Regions from separate parts of the Bacillus sp. A015 genome, predicted to be linked through region 1. Evidence: riboswitches for the same ligand, from Rfam matches in the RefSeq annotation. Region 1 holds a riboswitch; each other region holds the start of a gene.

Region 1 (6,148 bases):
AAACAATTACTGGAATAATGGTAAAATGATAACAGGGTAAAAAACCCAAATAAGGGAAAAGGGGATGTTCCTGTGAGAGTATTTTACGTAAAGATCACCGCAGCTTTACTGTCTGTTTTACTTGTGACAACAGGTTTATTTTCACCAGCGTTAAAAGCAGAAGAAGCGCCAAAATCAGATGGGAAAGTGTCGCCACTGACGGAAAAAGCCATTCAGCAAGTGCAAGAGTCGTTTTTGAAGCAGGATGAAGGAACCGCTATTCAACAGAAGCAAGTGAAAAAAACATTTAAAGTAGATAAGAAAAACGGAATGAGTATTAAACGAAAAGCCGCTGCAGATGGAAAGCTGCGCACGTCTGCCGTTCGCTCTATTGATGGACTAGCAATCAATCAATCGGCTGTATTAAATGAGGAAGACCCAGTTGATTTATGGTTTTTAAGCACGTCTTCACCTCAGGCACTCATCAGCCGGATTACCTCTTCAAATCCTGATTATTTCGTCCAATTATTTGTTGTAGATTATGAAACAGGACAAGCCTACCCGACGGATCTCATTCAGCCGGCCGGCAGTATGCTTGGGTTAACCAATTTACCAGCTGGTGATTACGCATTTGGTATCACAAGCGGTGGGGACTTCGGAGACTCCTACACGTTACAGGTTAATGCAAAAAATCCACCCAATTTCACAGGTGCTGTATCCCTATCATCAACCCTCCAATACTTTGTCGCTGAGTATGCAAATGGTGATGTATTTGCAAATGGCACAAAAGTATATAACAAGCAATCGAAGACAGCAGATTATGAATGGAAGCGTGTGTTTTATTTCTCATATGATGGAAATTATGAACAGAGAACCCATTCGATTTCAAGTGTGAAAGTGAAAAGCATTTCGGCACCAGTTTCGTACTCAGCTCCTTATGCGAGTTCCTCAGAGGCCATTCTCGTCTACTTAGATGTGGAGACATTGTTTATGTACCATCAATCATCGTTTGCAAGCGGGCAATATTATCATGATACCTTTGTTGATACCCTCGGGAAGACAACACCAAGACGCCTAGACCTTGATGATTTGACAAATTACGGCGATCATATTTTAGCCGTTGATTTAAAAACAGGAAAGCCGATTGATTTCTTCAGTGTCCTTAATTTCTACTATGCTGCAGGGATCGAGAAGCTGCCAACAATTAAAACATTGAATTAAGAAAGGCGGTTGACATCAAATCGCCACATGTGTAGAGTAAAGATAATTAAATGACAAAAGTCCACTAGGGGAGTCATGTATGACTGAGACAAGAGAAAATCTTGGACCCTTTGAACCTGATCTAGTTCGTACTAGCGGAGGGAAGTGGAGCTGGACCTTGTCTTATTCATGATTGAATTGATAAGAAGGCCGCTCCATTTGGGGTGGCTTTTTCATTTATTCAACTGAAGAAGAGGAGGCTTTTTTTATGACATTTTCAACGCAATTAAGGAAAGAAGCAGAACCATTATTTGAAGCCATTTATCAGCATCCGTTTGTCAGAGGACTGGCAGCAGGAAAGCTTGAAAAGGAACAGATCATTCATTACGTCAAACAAGATGCAGAATACTTACATGCATTTATTAAAATTTATGCGGCAGCGATCAGCAGGTGTACAGACAGAGAGGACATTGTCTTTTTCCATCAGCAGATGGCTTTTGTACTAGATAGTGAGACGCATCCTCATCAAAACCTTTGCCGAGTGGCAGGTGTAGCATATGATGAGCTCCAAGGTGCTTCGTTGGCGCCGAGTGCTCACCACTATATTCATCACATGCTGCAAGTCGCACAGGAAGGCACACTTGGAGAAATTATTGCTGTTTTGCTTCCTTGCCCTTGGACATATTGGGAAATAGGCAAACGAATGCTTTCAGACGTGCAGCCTGACCCGGCACATCCATTTTATGAGTGGATCACGTTTTATGGCGGGTTAACTGACTCTGTTACAGTTGAGCTTTGCAAAAGGCTTGATCAGTGGGCGGAAGGAGCAAGTGAGAAAGAAAAAGAAAAAATGAAGCAGCACTTCTTCTTAAGCTGTCAGCTTGAGTACAAATTCTGGGAAATGGCGTTCACTGTGGAAGAGTGGCCAGTCCAACTGGAGGTGCATTCATCATGACGTGGAAGATGAAAGAAGTCGTCCTTGCTGTGATTCTATCTGTGGCGTGCGGTGTGATCTACTTAGGTTGGTCCACTCTTTATTTACCGATTACAGCACTTGTGGGTCCAGCAGGAGGCAATATCATGTTTGGGATTTGGGTGATTGCCAGTCCAATTGTCGCTTATATCATCCAAAAGCCGGGAGCTGCCCTCATTGCAGAAACAGCCGCAGCCGCCGTGGAATTACTGACAGGCAGCCACTTCGGTCTTTCAGCTCTGCTGATTGGTGTATGCCAAGGACTTGGGGCAGAAATCGCCTTCGCTCTTTTTGGTTATAAACGATATCGCATGTGGACACTTATGCTGTCTGGTGCCTTTGCAGCGGTTGGAGCGATGGCATATAGCCTGATGGCCAATGGAATTGGTTATTACACGCCTCAAGTTTTACTCATGACACTTGTGACTCAAATCATCAGCGGTATGATACTTGGGGGATGCTTAGCGAAAGTTGTAGTGGATGCATTATCCAAGACCGGTGTACTGAATCAATATGCCATCATGAAAGAAAAGCGAAACAAAGGTGAACAGCATGGATTCATTTCTCGCGTGCAATAATCTCACTGTCCGTTTTTATGAACAGTCGAAGCCCGTTCTGCATGAAGTATCTCTTTCTATTCAAAAAGGGGAAAAGGTGCTCATTTTAGGGCCAAGCGGAAGCGGAAAATCCACGCTCATTTCGGTTCTTGCTGGAATCATTCCAGAACATATGGAAGCAGACGTGCAGGGAGAAGTGATGTTACAAAGACATACAGGCGTCATGTTTCAAGACCCTGATTCCCAATTTTGTATGCATCGAGTCAATGAAGAAATTGCATTTAGCTTAGAGAACCGTTCCGTACCTCGTGAAGAGATGGATGACATCATTCAGCATCTCATGCAAAAAGTACAACTGGATGTCGATCCGAATACAGATATTCACACATTATCAGGCGGCATGAAGCAGCGATTGGCGCTTGCTTGTTTACTAGCGTTAGAGCCGGATGTTCTGTTCTTTGATGAACCGACTGCACAGCTTGATCCAGCAGGCAGAATGGAGATATTTCAGCTGCTACAGCAGCTTGCAGCTGATCAGGATCAAACCATGATTTTTGTGGAGCATGTGCTAGACGGTGTCATCGAATGGATGGACCGGGTTATTTTATTAGATGATCAAGGCCGCATTTTAGGAGATGGATCTCCGAAAGATGTGATGACAGCATATGAGGGAGAAATGAAAGAGGCAGGCATTTGGCGTCCAAAAATATTTCCCGAGAAATGGTCCACTATTATTCAAGATCCATTTCACCCACTGAGTCAAACACTTATGCAAACCTTTGAGGCAAGCAAAGAGCGGCGTGAGAAAGTCCGATCAACAGATCGAGAGACAATCATTCGAACAGAGGATCTTCAATTAAGCTACGGGAAAAAAAGGATTATGAATGACCTGCAGTTGGATATAAAAGCAGGAGATTGGGTGGCGATCATCGGGGAAAATGGAAGCGGAAAAAGTACATGTCTCAAACATTTAATCCGCTTAGAGCCAATCAAAAAAGGCCACATTTTCTTAAAAGAAAAACATCTCAAAAAGTGGTCTGACCGATTACTATATGAAAAAGCAGGCTTTGTTTTTCAAAATCCAGAGCTGCAATTTATACAAGACACGGTGTTTGATGAAATCGCATTTGGCGGAAGACAGCGAAATTGGCCAGAATCAGTTGTACAAGAAAAAACGTATCAGCTATTGGAAGAGTTCGGCTTAGAGAAGCATGCGAAAGCACATCCTTTCACCTTAAGTTTAGGGCAAAAAAGAAGATTAAGTGTCGCCACAATGCTTCTTTTTGATCAGGATGTATTAATATTAGATGAACCGACTTTCGGGCAGGACGAAAAAACGGCGAAGGAATTAATCAGACGTTTAAAAGAGCGCCAACGCCAAGGCACCACCATTATGATGGTCACACATGATATGGAGCTCGTCGATGAGTGCGCAGATCAGGTGCTGCTTTTTCACCAAGGAGAGCATGTGTATGATGGCACGCCTTATGATTTATTTTCAAATCAGGAACTCGTTGATTCTTATCAGCTGAGAGTGCCCTTGCATTATCGCTATGTGGCTGAAAGAAAGGATGTGCTCACGATTGCAAAGTAATCACTCCTTTCTATCCACTGTAAATCCAGTTATGAAATTACTCGCTCACCTTCTTGCAATGTGCTGTCTGATGGCGATTTCTGATCCTAAAACAACGTTCATCATCTGGCTGTTTGCTCTGGGCATCGGGCTTGTACTAGGCGGTTGGAATATCAAGTATCTTATCACAAGATTTGTCCCTTATTTGATCTTTTTTATGCTTGTGTTTTGGATGATGGCGGCCTTCGGCAAAGGGGATCATACTGTTTGGAAGTGGGCGTGGTTTCATGTCACAGAGGAGAGTTTAAGAAATGGACTCACCATATCTCTCAGAATGCTTGGCTTTGTGACATTTGGTCTCCTTTTTACCTCCACAACAGATTTGACGGCCTTTATGATGAGCTTGATTCATCAATGCCGAATGTCACCAAAATGGGCGTATGGAATGCTTGCCGGCTTCCGGTTTATCCCGTTGTTTCAAAGTGAATTAAAGCAAATGAAGGCTGCGCATAAAATCAGAGGCTATAAGCAAAAAAGCAGCTGGAAAGCCTTTATGCGGTATGCACTACCCCTTTTCACGCAGGGCGTACGAAAATCAGAACGCTTGGCGATTGCAATGGAAGCGAGAGGCTTCACGGGGACGAAGGATCGGACGTATTATCATATCATCAGCACCTCATGGATCGACTATTTGTATCTTTTTTTCATAGGTGTCAGTGTCTCCATATGCATTTTCTTTTTTTAAAAACACCCACATTCTCTTGATAGAATGTGGGTGTTTTATATGTCTTAGGCCATTTGATTGATATTAGTACACATTGCAGGCTGTAATAGATCATATAAAGAACCGATAAAGAAGGTGTACTGAGAAAAAGAGAGGATGAATGTGAGCGAATGTCACAGAGAATTGATAACATAATAGACGCTTTACCAATCATTGGACTAGCTATGAGAGAGCAACTAACCTTTTCTGTTTTAGGGAAAGAGAAGGTTCTTTATTATCAGCAACATGGGAACATTGATTTAGGATTTAAAGCTGGTGATACAGTGTCTGATGGATTTCAAAACTTTGCGATGCTGAAAAATGGGAGAGAGCCATCGTTTATCCAAATCCCGAAAGAAGTATACGGGATTCCTATGGATATCGTAGCCGTCCCGATTACAGATGAGACGGGTCAAGTTGTCGCTGCCTTCTGTGTTGCATATGACCAAACCAATCAACAACGATTAGATCACATCATGACGGAGAGCAACCGAGCTTCCGAAAAACTAGTCGCGATGGTACAGCAAGTTGCCGCACATTCAGAGGAACTACAAGCGACAAGTGAACAAATTCTACAAAATACGAAAACCACTGTCGAAAATTCCTCTAAAATCAATCAAGTGTCCAATCTCATCAAAGGTATCTCTGATCAAACGAACTTACTCGGACTCAACGCATCCATAGAGGCTGCAAGAGTAGGTGAAGCAGGGGCAGGCTTTGGAGTGGTCGCAACAGAAGTGAGAAAGCTATCAACTCACGCGAAGCAAGCGACAACTGATATCGAAACAGCGCTAAAAGATGTACAGAGCTCTATTAAAGGAATGGAAGAAGAAATTTCACAAATTGTGGCTTCCTCTGAACATCAAGCAGAGCTTGTCGGCACTTTTACAAAAATTATTGAAGGACTTCACGAAACAAACGAAACGATGAAAACATTGGCAGACGACTTAGTAAACTATCAAGTGAAATAAAAACTTCCGGACCAAAACCTCCAGTTGTATCGGAGGTTTTTTAACGTTTTAAGGTGAGATATTTGTTATGATATTGACCGGTTGATCGCTGACAGGCAGGGTACACTTCTGTATGATAGAAAAAGAGATACC
Region 2 (6,148 bases), on a different contig from region 1:
TTTGCCCAATCCTTCCGCACAGGCCGTCCATCTGGCCAAGTTTCTCCTGTGACAGCGCCAAATAATAGATAGGATCGCATCTGTTTATCCGGCTTCTTTCCAATATCCTTTTCCTTCATCGCTGCGTGTGCAATGATCAGCTCATCTGGAATCAGCACATCATAAAGCGGAGCCTTCTCAAATAACTGTTTAAATTCATGTGATAATTTGTTTTTTTCATGAAGCGGCAGTTTTTTTATTTCGTTCACTGTTGTTTCAATGCCATGCAGTAATTTAACGGGATTTCCTTTCAAATAGCGATAAAGCTTAAAGCAATGGTTTCCAGGCACGTAACGGATCGCTTCATTTGAATAGGCATGTATGACAAATTGCATCACGTCTACTGATTGAGGGCCTCGATCTGTTAAATCACCGACAAGTGCTAGCGTTCTCTTATCAGGATGGACGGGTAATCCATGTTTGAGTTCGTATCCTAGTTTGTATATGAGGGTAAGCAGCTCTTCGTAGCAGCCGTGGATATCACCAATGATATCGAATTTCATAAGGTTTCCTCCTGATCTTTCTCATCCATTCATCGGGTATAAAGAAATTTGAATTTTAGAAAATATAACGAATGACTTTCATTTCATTTAGGCAATTGTTAGAATCAATGCTTTAACGTAAGTCTTAAAAGATTAAATATCAATGTTAGGAGGCTTTAGCCAATGGAGCATACATCTGTTTCATCACTCGTTGTCGTTATTATTGTAGCCTTTTTCACCCCCATTTTATTGCACCGATTTAAGTTGACCATTCCGGTCGTTGTCGCTGAAATTATCATGGGGCTCATCATTGGAAAAAGCGGGTTTCAACTGGTTGTCGAACATGATGCATGGCTAGATACGTTATCCATGCTCGGTTTTATTTTTCTGATGTTTTTAAGTGGACTTGAAATAGATTTTTCTTCTTTTGAATCAAAGAAGAAAGCACGAGAACTTCCAAATGGTTTAAAAGAACCAAATACGTTTAAAGCAGCCATCATTATTTTTCTTGGGGTATTTTGTATTTCCTTTATCCTGTCCTATGCGTTTGTACTTGCAGGGTTTATTCAAAATGCCTTTTTAATGACGCTCATCATTTCCACCATCTCATTAGGTGTAGTGGTTCCAACCTTAAAAGAGGAAAAGTTGATGAAGACGAATATTGGTCAAATCATTCTGCTTGTGGCCGTCATTGCTGATTTGGTGACGATGATTTTACTTGCTGTGTTTTCCTCCATTTATGGCGATGGAACAGGGAACATGTGGCTTCTGCTATTATTATTTGCAGCAGGCATTCTTCTTTATTTATTTGGCCGAGTATTTAAGACAAAATCCATTTTTCAGTCCATGTCAAAAGGAACGGTGCAAATTGGGACAAGGGCAATCTTTACTCTCATTATAGTCTTAGTTGCCTTATCTGAATCACTCGGTGCTGAAAATATTCTTGGGGCGTTTTTAGCAGGCGTGCTCGTGTCCCTTCTTTCGCCAAATAAAGAGCTTGTCCAGCAGCTGGACTCATTTGGTTACGGATTTTTAATCCCGATCTTTTTTGTGATGGTCGGTGTGGACTTGAATATATGGGCGCTGTTCAAGGACCCAACCATTATGATCATGATTCCGCTATTGTTTATTGCATTACTGCTTAGTAAGCTAATTCCAATTCTTTATTTGAAAAAATGGTATGACATGAAAAAAGTCATCGGCGCCGGCTTTTTATTAACATCGACGTTATCACTCGTCATTGCAGCTGCGACGATTGGGGAGCGGCTCGGTGTCATTGATCATAAAATGTCAGGCGCACTGATTTTAGTCGCTGTGTTGACGAGTATTTTAACGCCTGTTTGGTTTAAAGCGCTGTTTAAAAAAGAACAAGAAGCGAATCAAAAAAAGCGTGTGACCTTTATTGGCGCAAACCAGCTGACGTTACCTGTGACACTTGACTTGCATCAGGATGAATATGACATCCGTATTTTGCATGTGTTTCAAGAAAATAAAGAAGCACTGCTTGCCGACTCGATCTTTGAAGTTGAAGCGATTGAAGAGTACGACGATGAGACGCTGAGAAAGGCAGGCATCGGCCGGGAGGATGTTCTAGTCGTAGCAACAGGCAGTGAGACGCAAAATAAGGAAATTGCTTTATTTGCCAAAGAAGAAGGGGCGAAACAAGTCATTGCAAGTGTTAACAAAGCTGATGCAGAGCTGACGCTGAAGGAAGCGGGCATTGATACTTTTTCTAATTTCCTATCATCTAAAACGGTGCTGAGAGCGTTAATTGAAGCACCTGATGCGATTCGATTGTTAACAAATGAGGATTCTTCTTTGTATCAAATTCAAATGAACAATCATCGGTATCATAATGTCATGCTGCGGGAATTCCCTTTTACCGGCGATTTGGTGTTTGTCCGTATTTTTAGAGGGGTAGACAGCTTAGTACCGCACGGTGATACGACGCTCAGAAGCGGAGACCGCGTGCTTGTGTCAGGCTCCCGGGAGTATGTAGCAGGACTTAGAGCCCAATTAGAGTTGCAATGAACCCTTGACCAATGAACAATTCCTGATTAAGATAGAGGTACAACATTATATGTTTGATCCACTAGGGGAGTCCTTTAAAAGGGCTGAGATAAAAGTGTCGACTTTTAGACCCTCATTACCTGAACAGGTTCATACCTGCGTAGGGAAGTGGTGCGGTTTTTGACTATGCTTTTGACAAACTCCAAGCCACTTTCCACGCGGAAAGTGGCTTTTTTATATGAAGAAACAGGAGGAGAGAAACATGACATTTTCAAAGGAATGTAAAGAGGCAGCAGCAACATGGTGGAATGGAAGCTTTACGCATCCTTTTGTAAAAGGGATTGGAGATGGCACACTTTCACTCGATCGGTTCACCTATTACGTGATGCAGGATTCGTATTATTTAACTCATTTCGCAAAGATGCAAGCATATGGAGCTGCCATTAGTGAGGACTTACATACGACGGGCAGAATGGCGTATCATGCGCAGGGCACGTATGAAGCAGAGCTATCGCTGCATAGAAAGTTCACAGAGCTGCTTCAGAGCTCTGATGAAGCACTTGAAAGCTTTAAGCCTTCACCCACTGCTTATGCGTATACCTCACATATGTACAGGTCTGTGAAAAGCGGACGATTTGAAGAAATTTTAGCCGCGTTATTACCGTGCTACTGGCTATATTATGAGGTGGGAGAAAAGCTGAAACAAACGACACCTGACCATCCGATTTATCAAGAATGGATTTTGACATATGGAGGAGATTGGTTTAAAGAGCTTGTCTTTGAACAGGTCAACCGCTTTGATGAACTCGCGGAAAAAGCACCAGAACATGTGCGGGCCAATATGAAAGAAAATTTTGTGATTTCAAGCTATTATGAATACCATTTCTGGGAGATGGCGTATAAAAAAGAAACGTGGCAAACAGCATGCTTGGATGGGGTTGGTGCAAATGGAACTCCACGCAGTGACAAATGATTCGTTTCCTGTCAATGAGCTGATCAAGCAAATAAAAGCCATTGAATCTGAAGTGGACTTTATTCATATCCGGGAACGGTCTAAAACAGCAAGTGAACTTGTTGATCTCGTGAGACAACTCCTTTCAGAAGGTGTACCGAAAGAGAAACTCGTTATCAATGACCGAGTAGACGTCGCGCTGCTCACCAATATTCACCGGGTACATCTCCCAGGTCACAGCTTTTCGCCAAAGGAGCTGCGACAAAAATTTCCTCACCTTCATACGGGTGTGTCTGTTCATTCGATAGAAGAAGCCAAAGCGGCCGAGGAAAGCGGTGCAGAGTATGTCATGTTTGGGCACATATATGACACCTCATGTAAACCAGGACTTAAGGCGAGAGGCGTAAAGCTTGTGGAAGAACTGACTTCTGCGCTGTCCATTCCGGTGGTGGTCATTGGCGGATTGACGCCTGATCGAATCCCAGAATTGATGCATGTGAATGTGAAAGGGATTGCTGTCATGTCGGGAATTTTCACTCACCATCAGCCGCACATCATGGCGCAAGCATTTTCTAAAAAGCTAAAGGAGAATCCTTATGAAAAAGCATTATGACGTTGCAATCATTGGCGGTGGAATCATAGGGATGTCAATTGCCTATCACCTTGCAAAAGCAGGAAAGCAGGCTCTTTTACTTGAGGCAAATGAGATAGGGAAGCAAACGACGAGTGCGGCTGCTGGGATGCTTGGTGCACATGCTGAAGGAGAGGGTCATGAGGATATTTTTTTTCAAGTGGGCAGAGCAAGTCAGGCATTATACGAAAAATTAAAAGTCGATCTTCGGCATGAATCAGGCATTGATATTCGGACATCAGCGGGCGGTATTATGAAGGTGGCCTTTACAGAAGAAGAAAAACGTGCACTTTGCCGGATGCAGCATTTGTCTACGTTTCAATGGCTTGAAGCAAGTTGTGTGAAAAAACGTATGCCGCAAATCGCAGATGACATCATGGGAGCAGGTTTCATTGAAGAGGATGTTCATGTTGAGCCTTATGCGGTATGCAGGGCATTGTGGCAGGCGGCCGTTCGGTACGGGGCGGATGTGAAGGAGTTTACACCCGTTATCGAAGTGGAGCGGGATCAAGAGGCATTGACTATCAGAACAGCCGAAGGCACATTCACATGTGATCACCTCACTGTAGCAAGTGGTGTATGGTCTGGCCGGTTTTTTGAAGAGCTGGGATTATCTCATTCTCTCTATCCAGTCAAAGGAGAATGTGTGTCTGTATGGAACAGCGGTCCAGCACTTGCACATACCATTTATCATGATCATTGTTATGTCGTTCAAAGAGATAGTGGAAAGCTGGTCATTGGTGCAACGATGAAGCCAAATGAGTGGCAGGCCGTTCCGACACTTGGCGGTATTGAGGCTGTTATTCAAAAAGCGTCTCAGCTCATGCCTTCTATCAAGGAGATGCCGATTGAAGAGTGCTGGGCAGGTCTTCGTCCGGCGACAAGCGACCGGCATCCCTATATCGGAAGACACCCGGAAGATGAGCGTATTCTTTTTGCAACGGGACATTACCGGAATGGCATTTTACTTGCGCCAATTACTGGAGAAATCATTCGCGACCTGATATTAGGCGAGCCTGTCCAAGAGGAATGGCTTCAAGCGTTTCGTATTGGCCGAAAGGAGGCATTGTTCGTATGAAAATTCAATTGAATGGCAGAGTGGTTGATTTCGATAAAGAGAATGGAACGATCTATGATCTGCTATCAGCCTATCAGCTGGAAAATCGTGTGGTGATCGTCGAAAAGAACCAAGAAATTATTGATAAAAAAACGTTTCAACAAGTAGAAATTCAACCAAATGACACGATTGAAATCGTTCACTTTGTAGGAGGAGGATGACACAATGCTACACATTGGCGGAAAAACATTCACATCAAGACTATTACTTGGTACAGGAAAGTATCCATCATTTGAGGTTCAAAAGGAAGCAGTGAACGTATCGGAAGCTGAAATTTTGACCTTTGCTGTGCGAAGAATGAACATTTTTGAAGCATCTCAGCCGAATTTTTTAGAGCAGCTTGATTTATCAAAATATACATTACTTCCAAATACAGCAGGCGCAAGTACAGCGGAAGAAGCGGTGCGTATTGCCCGTTTAGCGAAGGCTTCGGGGCTGTGTGACATGATTAAGGTAGAAGTGATTGGCTGTTCAAGATCCCTTCTGCCAGATCCAGTCGAAACGCTAAAAGCATCTGAAATGCTATTGGAAGAAGGTTTTATCGTGCTGCCATATACATCAGATGATGTGGTGCTGGCAAGAAAACTAGAAGAACTCGGTGTACACGCCATCATGCCAGGAGCCTCTCCAATCGGTTCAGGTCAAGGCCTACTAAACCCTCTGCATCTCTCGTTTATTATCGAGCAGGCGAAGGTACCGGTCATTATTGATGCGGGCGTAGGCTCTCCTAAGGATGCGGCTTATGCGATGGAACTAGGGGCTGACGCTGTATTACTGAATACTGCCGTGTCTGGTGCAAAGGACCCTGTGAAAATGGCAAAAGCGATGAAGCTGGCCATTGAATCAGGAAGATTAGGTTTTGAAGCAGGACGTATTCCGCTGAAAAACTATGGTACAGCCAGCAGTCCGCAGGAAGG
Region 3 (6,148 bases), on a different contig from region 1:
AGATGAATAGGCTCCGCCCAGCCGCCTGGCCTTCCATGAAACGTAGAAATGACACCGTCCTCTGATAATCCGATATATCCATTTGCTTTACTTAATGGAGAGATATCATCAATTTGTTTTCTAAAAAGGGCAAAACCCTCTTGTTGTTCTACCAGCGTCCAGCCTTTATACTGCGTCCAAAATGTGTCTTTGTCTTCTAATGATGCCCGGTGTCTTTCAATACTCACATCGCCGTCTAGATAGACTTTTTCAAGCTGCACGGTGATGGTGTTTGACTGCTTTTGCAAGTGTTCTTTTCCTTCCATATCCGCAGCGAAAAAAAGAACACTTGTCATGATAAGTCCTGTAACGAAACGTTTCATCTTCACTTTCACTATTTACACCTCTTTAGAACATAAGATCGATGCATGACATATGTAGTTTGACCCATTTTTCTAAACATTAACCAAACCGATTACACTGACTCGATTTAAGAGTCTTTCGTTGTATCCTTCATTCGTAAATGTTATGTTTTATACAATCCATTGCTTTATCGAATGAAACAGTTTTTTCATCATTCGTTTTTCAGCCGCATAAACTGAAACCAAAGAAGGTGAAGTCAATGTCAGATATCAAAAGATTAGCCGAATCGATTCAGTATCATGAAGAAAAACGTTTTAATAAGCTCGCCTTAAAACCGGCAGAGCTTGAGCTGTGCGGCAAAGGAAGAAGTGCCTATGTATTTTCATATAAAAAAGCTGGCAAGAAAATGGCGCTAAAAGTCTTTTTCCCTTCTTATCAACACATTGCCCGCAAAGAGGCAGCAATTTACGAAAAACTTTCCGGTTCGTCATACTACCCTGAGATTTATGAGTCTGGGGATCAGTATATTTTAATGGAATATATTAAAGGCTACACATTCTATGAATGCCTGACAAAGGGTATTCCGATCAAGAAACAAATGATTGAACAAGTAGATGAAGCGCTAGAAGAAGCACGTGAGAAAGGGTTAAACCCTTCAGATATCCATCTGCGCAACCTGCTCTTAACAAAGGAAGGCCTCGTTAAGGTGATTGACGTTGCCCGCTTCACCCAAACGAAAACATGCCATCAATGGGATGATTTAAAAGCCGCTTACGCCTATTACCAAAAACCTTTTTTCCCTAAAAAAGCGCCGCGTCTTTGGCTTGAAGTGATTGCCTATTTGTATAAAAAGAACTGGCTCTCCCGCGGCCAGCTAAACAACCGAAATGATTTCTCCGCATAACGAAAGCCGCTCTCCTTCCGAGCGGCTTTCAGCGTGTAGACAAACCCTCGCATTCGGCGTCAGTCCTGCGTGCCGGTGCTCACGAATGTCAAATTCGCTCCGCTCCGGTACTCGTTCTTCCTAGACTGCAAAGGTTTTCTATCACGCTGAAAAAAAGAAGAAAAAGGGCTAACATAAAGATCATTTTTAGCCCTTTGTCAACAATCTGAATCCGCTCTTTCCGAGCGGATTTTTTGTTTTATTCTGTTTCTACATGGATACTATTGACATTTAATAGATTAATGATTTCATTATTCAGCTTAAACCATTGATTGGATTCCTCAATTTTTTTATACACATCATAGGTAGCTGGACGTTTTAGCTCGAAATCAAGCACTTCCCCATTGTTCATATGAAATGTTACCTTAAATACTTTCATCATAAGATCACCTTCCACTCTTTCTTGTTCGCTAACTGGTAAGGTCAGCTCTTTTCATTCATTCTCTACTCAACTCGTTTCCCCTCCTTCTTTCCTTTCTAACACAAGAAGTTTAAATTTTGTTTAAATTCACACAACATCTCTATCTCTCTGATCTGCAAAGAAGTATATTGTTTAAAAAGGAGGCTGTCTTCATGAAAAAGAAAAAGAAACGAACATCTCCAGAGAGACAAACGGTCTTGTTTCATTTAACAGATGCCCTGATTCCGAGTATGGAAATCATGGCTATTGCAGTAAGAGCACTTTTCCATCTCGTGAGAAAAGCCTTTTCAGCCGTTTTATAAAACCCCGCACAAAAGGAGTGCGAGGTTCTTTTTTTAGGATTGATAGATTTGACTTCCTTGGCTGATAAACTCTTTTGCCTTCTTCTCCATCTCTTTTTTCACTTCTTCTGATTGATTGCGGATATCATGAGAAATTTTCATACTGCAAAACTTCGGTCCGCACATGGAGCAAAAGTGAGCGGTCTTTGCGCCTTCAGCAGGCAATGTTTCGTCATGGAACGCCAAAGCTCTTTCTGGATCAAGTGACAGGTGGAATTGATCCCGCCATCTAAATTCAAATCTGGCTTTCGATAATGCATCATCGCGCTTTTGAGCAGCAGGATGTCCTTTTGCTAGATCAGCTGCATGTGCGGCAATTTTATAAGCAATGACGCCTTCTCTCACATCTTCTTTGTTCGGCAGACCTAAATGCTCTTTTGGTGTCACATAGCAGAGCATGGCTGTTCCATACCAGCCGATCATGGCAGCGCCGATAGCGGATGTAATGTGATCATACCCAGGGGCAATATCTGTTGTAAGAGGTCCTAGCGTGTAAAATGGTGCCTCTTTGCAAATCTCCATCTGCTTATCGACATTTTCTTTGATTTTATCCATTGGGACATGTCCAGGTCCTTCAATCATCACCTGTACATCATGTTTCCAGGCGATCTCTGTCAATTCCCCTAGCGTTTTCAGCTCTGCAAACTGCGCCTCATCATTTGCATCAGCGATCGAACCTGGTCTGAGTCCATCTCCAAGAGAAAAAGCAATATCATAGGTTTTCATAATTTCACAAATATCTTCGAAATGGGTATAAAGAAAGTTTTCTTGATGATGAGCGAGACACCACCTTGCCATAATAGCTCCGCCTCTTGACACAATTCCCGTTACCCGATCGACTGTAAGCGGAATATACCTTAATAGCACGCCCGCATGAATCGTGAAGTAGTCTACACCTTGCTCTGCTTGTTCAATTAATGTGTCTCTGTACACGTCCCACGTCAAATCTTCTGCCACTCCATTCACTTTTTCAAGTGCCTGATAAATGGGAACGGTTCCTACTGGGACTGGGCAATTCCGAATAATCCATTCTCTCGTTGTATGAATGTCCTTCCCAGTGGACAGGTCCATCATTGTGTCTGCCCCCCACCTGATCGCCCACGTCATCTTCTCTACCTCTTCATCGATGGATGACGTCACAGCTGAATTGCCAATATTCGCATTGATTTTGACGTGAAAATGCTTTCCAATAATCATCGGCTCACTTTCAGGATGGTTAATATTCGCTGGGATGACTGCTCTTCCGCTAGCTACTTCCTCTCTAACAAACTCAGGGCTCAGCTGTTCTCTCAAAGCGATAAATTCCATTTCAGGTGTGATGATGCCTTTTTTTGCATAATGCATTTGTGTCACACTGGCGCCATTTTTCGCGCGGAGCGGCACATGATGAAAATCAGTATGGACAGGATGAAAGGACTCTTTCCCCTTTGAACGATACCCGTTATCTTCTGGTTTCACATGACGCCCTTCATAGCTTTCTGTATCTCCTCTTTCTTTAATCCACGCCGCTCTAAGACGCTTTAAACCCTTTGTAACATCAATATGGGCGTTTTCATCTGTGTACGGTCCACTTGTATCGTACACACGGATCGGGTCATTTTGAATGTCGCCCGCCTGTGTCACAGTATTTGAGAGCCTAATCTCCCTTTTTGGCACCAAGATGTCAGGTCTTGAGCCCTGCTCATACACCTTTCGACTTCCGTCAAAGCTTGATAGTAAAGATTGGGTTGATGGGACATTTTTCTTTTCTTTCATCTGCTGTTCTCTCCTTCTCTTTTTGTCATCGGACAGGATGGAATCAGCACCAGCAAAAAACCAGGCTCTATGTTGAGAACCTGGTTTCGTCGTCAGAAAAAACATGAATGTCATTCATATGACACATGTATCATCTTCAACTTCCCCACGCTGGTACGAGCCAGATCAGGTCCAAAGGGTTAAGAAGCTTAAGCTTCTCTCTCAGCCCACTTTAGCGGGCACCCCTAGTCACTTTTATTGATTTCCACATCAGTTTATCATAGAGACGATATGAAAAGAAGAAGATTCAGGAAAATAGTTCCTTTCCCCTACAAGCTGCACCGATGAGCATGATATGCAAACTTCTATACAACAGCTTCCCCTTTATTTCGATCAAATCAGAAATAATCATTGATCCTTTTTTCCTGCTATGTATTAATCTAAACGGAGAATCTTTATACAAACCACTTGTTCAAAGGAAATTCTAGTCGATTACAAACATTTCTAACATTTATCAGTGATGAATCGGACGATGATGAAGTGGACATCCATTATTGCTGGTATTTTATTACTTTGATTTGGCTGTTATTTCTTTTACGAATTTTATATAGGCATCAAGATGTATTTTTAAGACAAGGCTAGAATTCGTAATGAACTCTAGCCTTGTTTATTCAACTATCGGGTCATGCCTGTTTGGCCTGTTTCAAATTGCGTTTTTCTCATCTCTCTGAAGCGTGTGAATGTTCCTTCATCTTTGATGACTTGGACAGCTCTTCCATCTGCATAACGAGTCGCTGCTTCTTCTACTTGTGATACGCCCTCTTCCGTCAGGCGTCCATCTGATTTAATCGCAATATACACATTTTCATCAGTGACCATAACTTGTGAGTCTGCTACGTGATTCATTTTATTCACGCGGTTCGCAATTTTTCGTGAACGCTGTATGTTCTCTTGTTTATCGTAGCCAGAGAACGACATTTGGTTATGATAATTCATATCTCCATGACTGTAGCGTCCATCTCCGCCAGTAAGCGGCATTCTCACTTGATCCTCCGTAGGACGTGAACGATAATCAACATTCGTTGTATTTTCGTTCATCCCTTCCATAAGCTCAGAAACTGGGCCTAGGTTATCTTGGTTGTTGTCTGCCGCCCGTTGATTCGAATGATAACCGACCGGCTGGCCTGATTGATTATGACGAGTATCTACACCCGCATTGTCATTTGTACCACATGCAGTTAAACCAATAGGAAGAAGCACTAATGCGATTGTTTTTTGCCATTGTTGTCTCAAACGAAAAACCCCCTGTACAAATTCAAGCTCATGAGCGCGAAACTGGCTCTGTTTTAGCATGTACAGTTCAGGGGAAAATCAAGCTGTCAGTTATAAACAAAAAAAGGAACGATTGAGATCGTCCCTTCTGTCATTAATCTTCTTCGTCTTCTTCTGGTCTTGCGAAAACCGATTGATTTGGATATTGCTGCATGTAAGGCTGAGCTGGATAAGATCCCATTTGACCATAAGGAACAGGATTTGGATAATGTCCAGGCCATGGCTGATGATGATGCTTCATGCCATCATCACATCCGCAGTCTTCCTTGCCATATGCTTCATTTGAAGCGTTTGGATAAAAGCCTTGATTAACGTTCGCATTTGCGCCTGTATTTGGATGCATGTGGTGGTGCCAGTGATGTCCATCGTTTGCATGATGCTCATGATTTTCCCCGTAGTAAGCTGGTGCTTGATAGGCTGGATAATACGGCTGAGCTGGGTAAGGATACGGCATCATATGATGGTGATAATACGGCTGGACCGGATAACAAAGACCTGATCCCGGTAAAATAGGTGAAGCCGGCACCATTTGCTGCGGATATGGATACATCGCAGGCATGTAATGACCATGACCATAATAAGGATCATATGATTCATGATGATGCTGGTGATGCTGGTGATGCTGGTGATGATCTTTATTTTCTGCCATTCCTCCTACTGCTGCCCCTCCAACATTCGGCATTTGTGGGAAGTTAGGAAGGTTTGGGTAATTGCTATGCTCCATATCTTTTCCCTCCTCTTTTTGATGCGGAATATGAATAAATGGATCATATCCCTTTGCCACTTCATCTTTGTGATGATCCTTATTTTCATGATGAAAATGGTCCTTGTGATCTTTATATTCCTTATTTTCATGATGAAAATGATCCTTGTGATCTTTATGGTCCTTCTTCTCATGAACATGATCTTTCTTTTCATAAAAGTGATCTTTTTTCTCATGATGTTCTTTTTGGGAAGGAGACGTGAATGGCTGGTAGAGATTGGTCTGATAATAGTTCACATCAACTTGCGGAAAAACTGGCTGCTCGATCTTTG

What was found. Region 1 has a riboswitch for thiamine pyrophosphate ahead of tenA (thiaminase II). Riboswitches for the same ligand answer to the same signal wherever they lie in the genome.
Region 2: it holds a riboswitch for thiamine pyrophosphate, as region 1 does, so the genes downstream of both, tenA (thiaminase II) here and tenA (thiaminase II) in region 1, are expected to answer to the same signal.
Region 3: it holds a riboswitch for thiamine pyrophosphate, as region 1 does, so the genes downstream of both, thiC (phosphomethylpyrimidine synthase ThiC) here and tenA (thiaminase II) in region 1, are expected to answer to the same signal.

What each region holds. Positions count from the first base shown of each region.
Region 1 covers NZ_JBSPZB010000005.1:63,374-69,521, forward strand. Annotated here, with positions in the region: gene ACSLGF_RS06065 (hypothetical protein) at 73-1,200, shown strand; TPP riboswitch at 1,257-1,360, shown strand; gene tenA (thiaminase II) at 1,448-2,134, shown strand; gene ACSLGF_RS06075 (ECF transporter S component) at 2,131-2,730, shown strand; gene ACSLGF_RS06080 (ABC transporter ATP-binding protein) at 2,705-4,303, shown strand; gene ACSLGF_RS06085 (energy-coupling factor transporter transmembrane component T family protein) at 4,293-5,027, shown strand; gene ACSLGF_RS06090 (methyl-accepting chemotaxis protein) at 5,177-6,016, shown strand.
Region 2 covers NZ_JBSPZB010000017.1:69,789-75,936, forward strand. Annotated here, with positions in the region: gene prpE (bis(5'-nucleosyl)-tetraphosphatase PrpE) at 1-542, opposite strand, end outside; gene ACSLGF_RS14160 (monovalent cation:proton antiporter family protein) at 705-2,552, shown strand; TPP riboswitch at 2,606-2,715, shown strand; gene tenA (thiaminase II) at 2,794-3,504, shown strand; gene tenI (thiazole tautomerase TenI) at 3,479-4,096, shown strand; gene thiO (glycine oxidase ThiO) at 4,080-5,192, shown strand; gene thiS (sulfur carrier protein ThiS) at 5,189-5,392, shown strand; gene ACSLGF_RS14185 (thiazole synthase) at 5,397-6,148, shown strand, end outside.
Region 3 covers NZ_JBSPZB010000025.1:34,681-40,828, reverse strand. Annotated here, with positions in the region: gene ACSLGF_RS17030 (BofC C-terminal domain-containing protein) at 1-362, opposite strand, end outside; gene ACSLGF_RS17025 (protein kinase family protein) at 602-1,246, shown strand; gene ACSLGF_RS17020 (hypothetical protein) at 1,485-1,667, opposite strand; gene ACSLGF_RS17015 (hypothetical protein) at 1,859-2,008, shown strand; gene thiC (phosphomethylpyrimidine synthase ThiC) at 2,042-3,802, opposite strand; TPP riboswitch at 3,928-4,038, opposite strand; gene ACSLGF_RS17005 (YhcN/YlaJ family sporulation lipoprotein) at 4,457-5,074, opposite strand; gene safA (SafA/ExsA family spore coat assembly protein) at 5,208-6,148, opposite strand, start outside.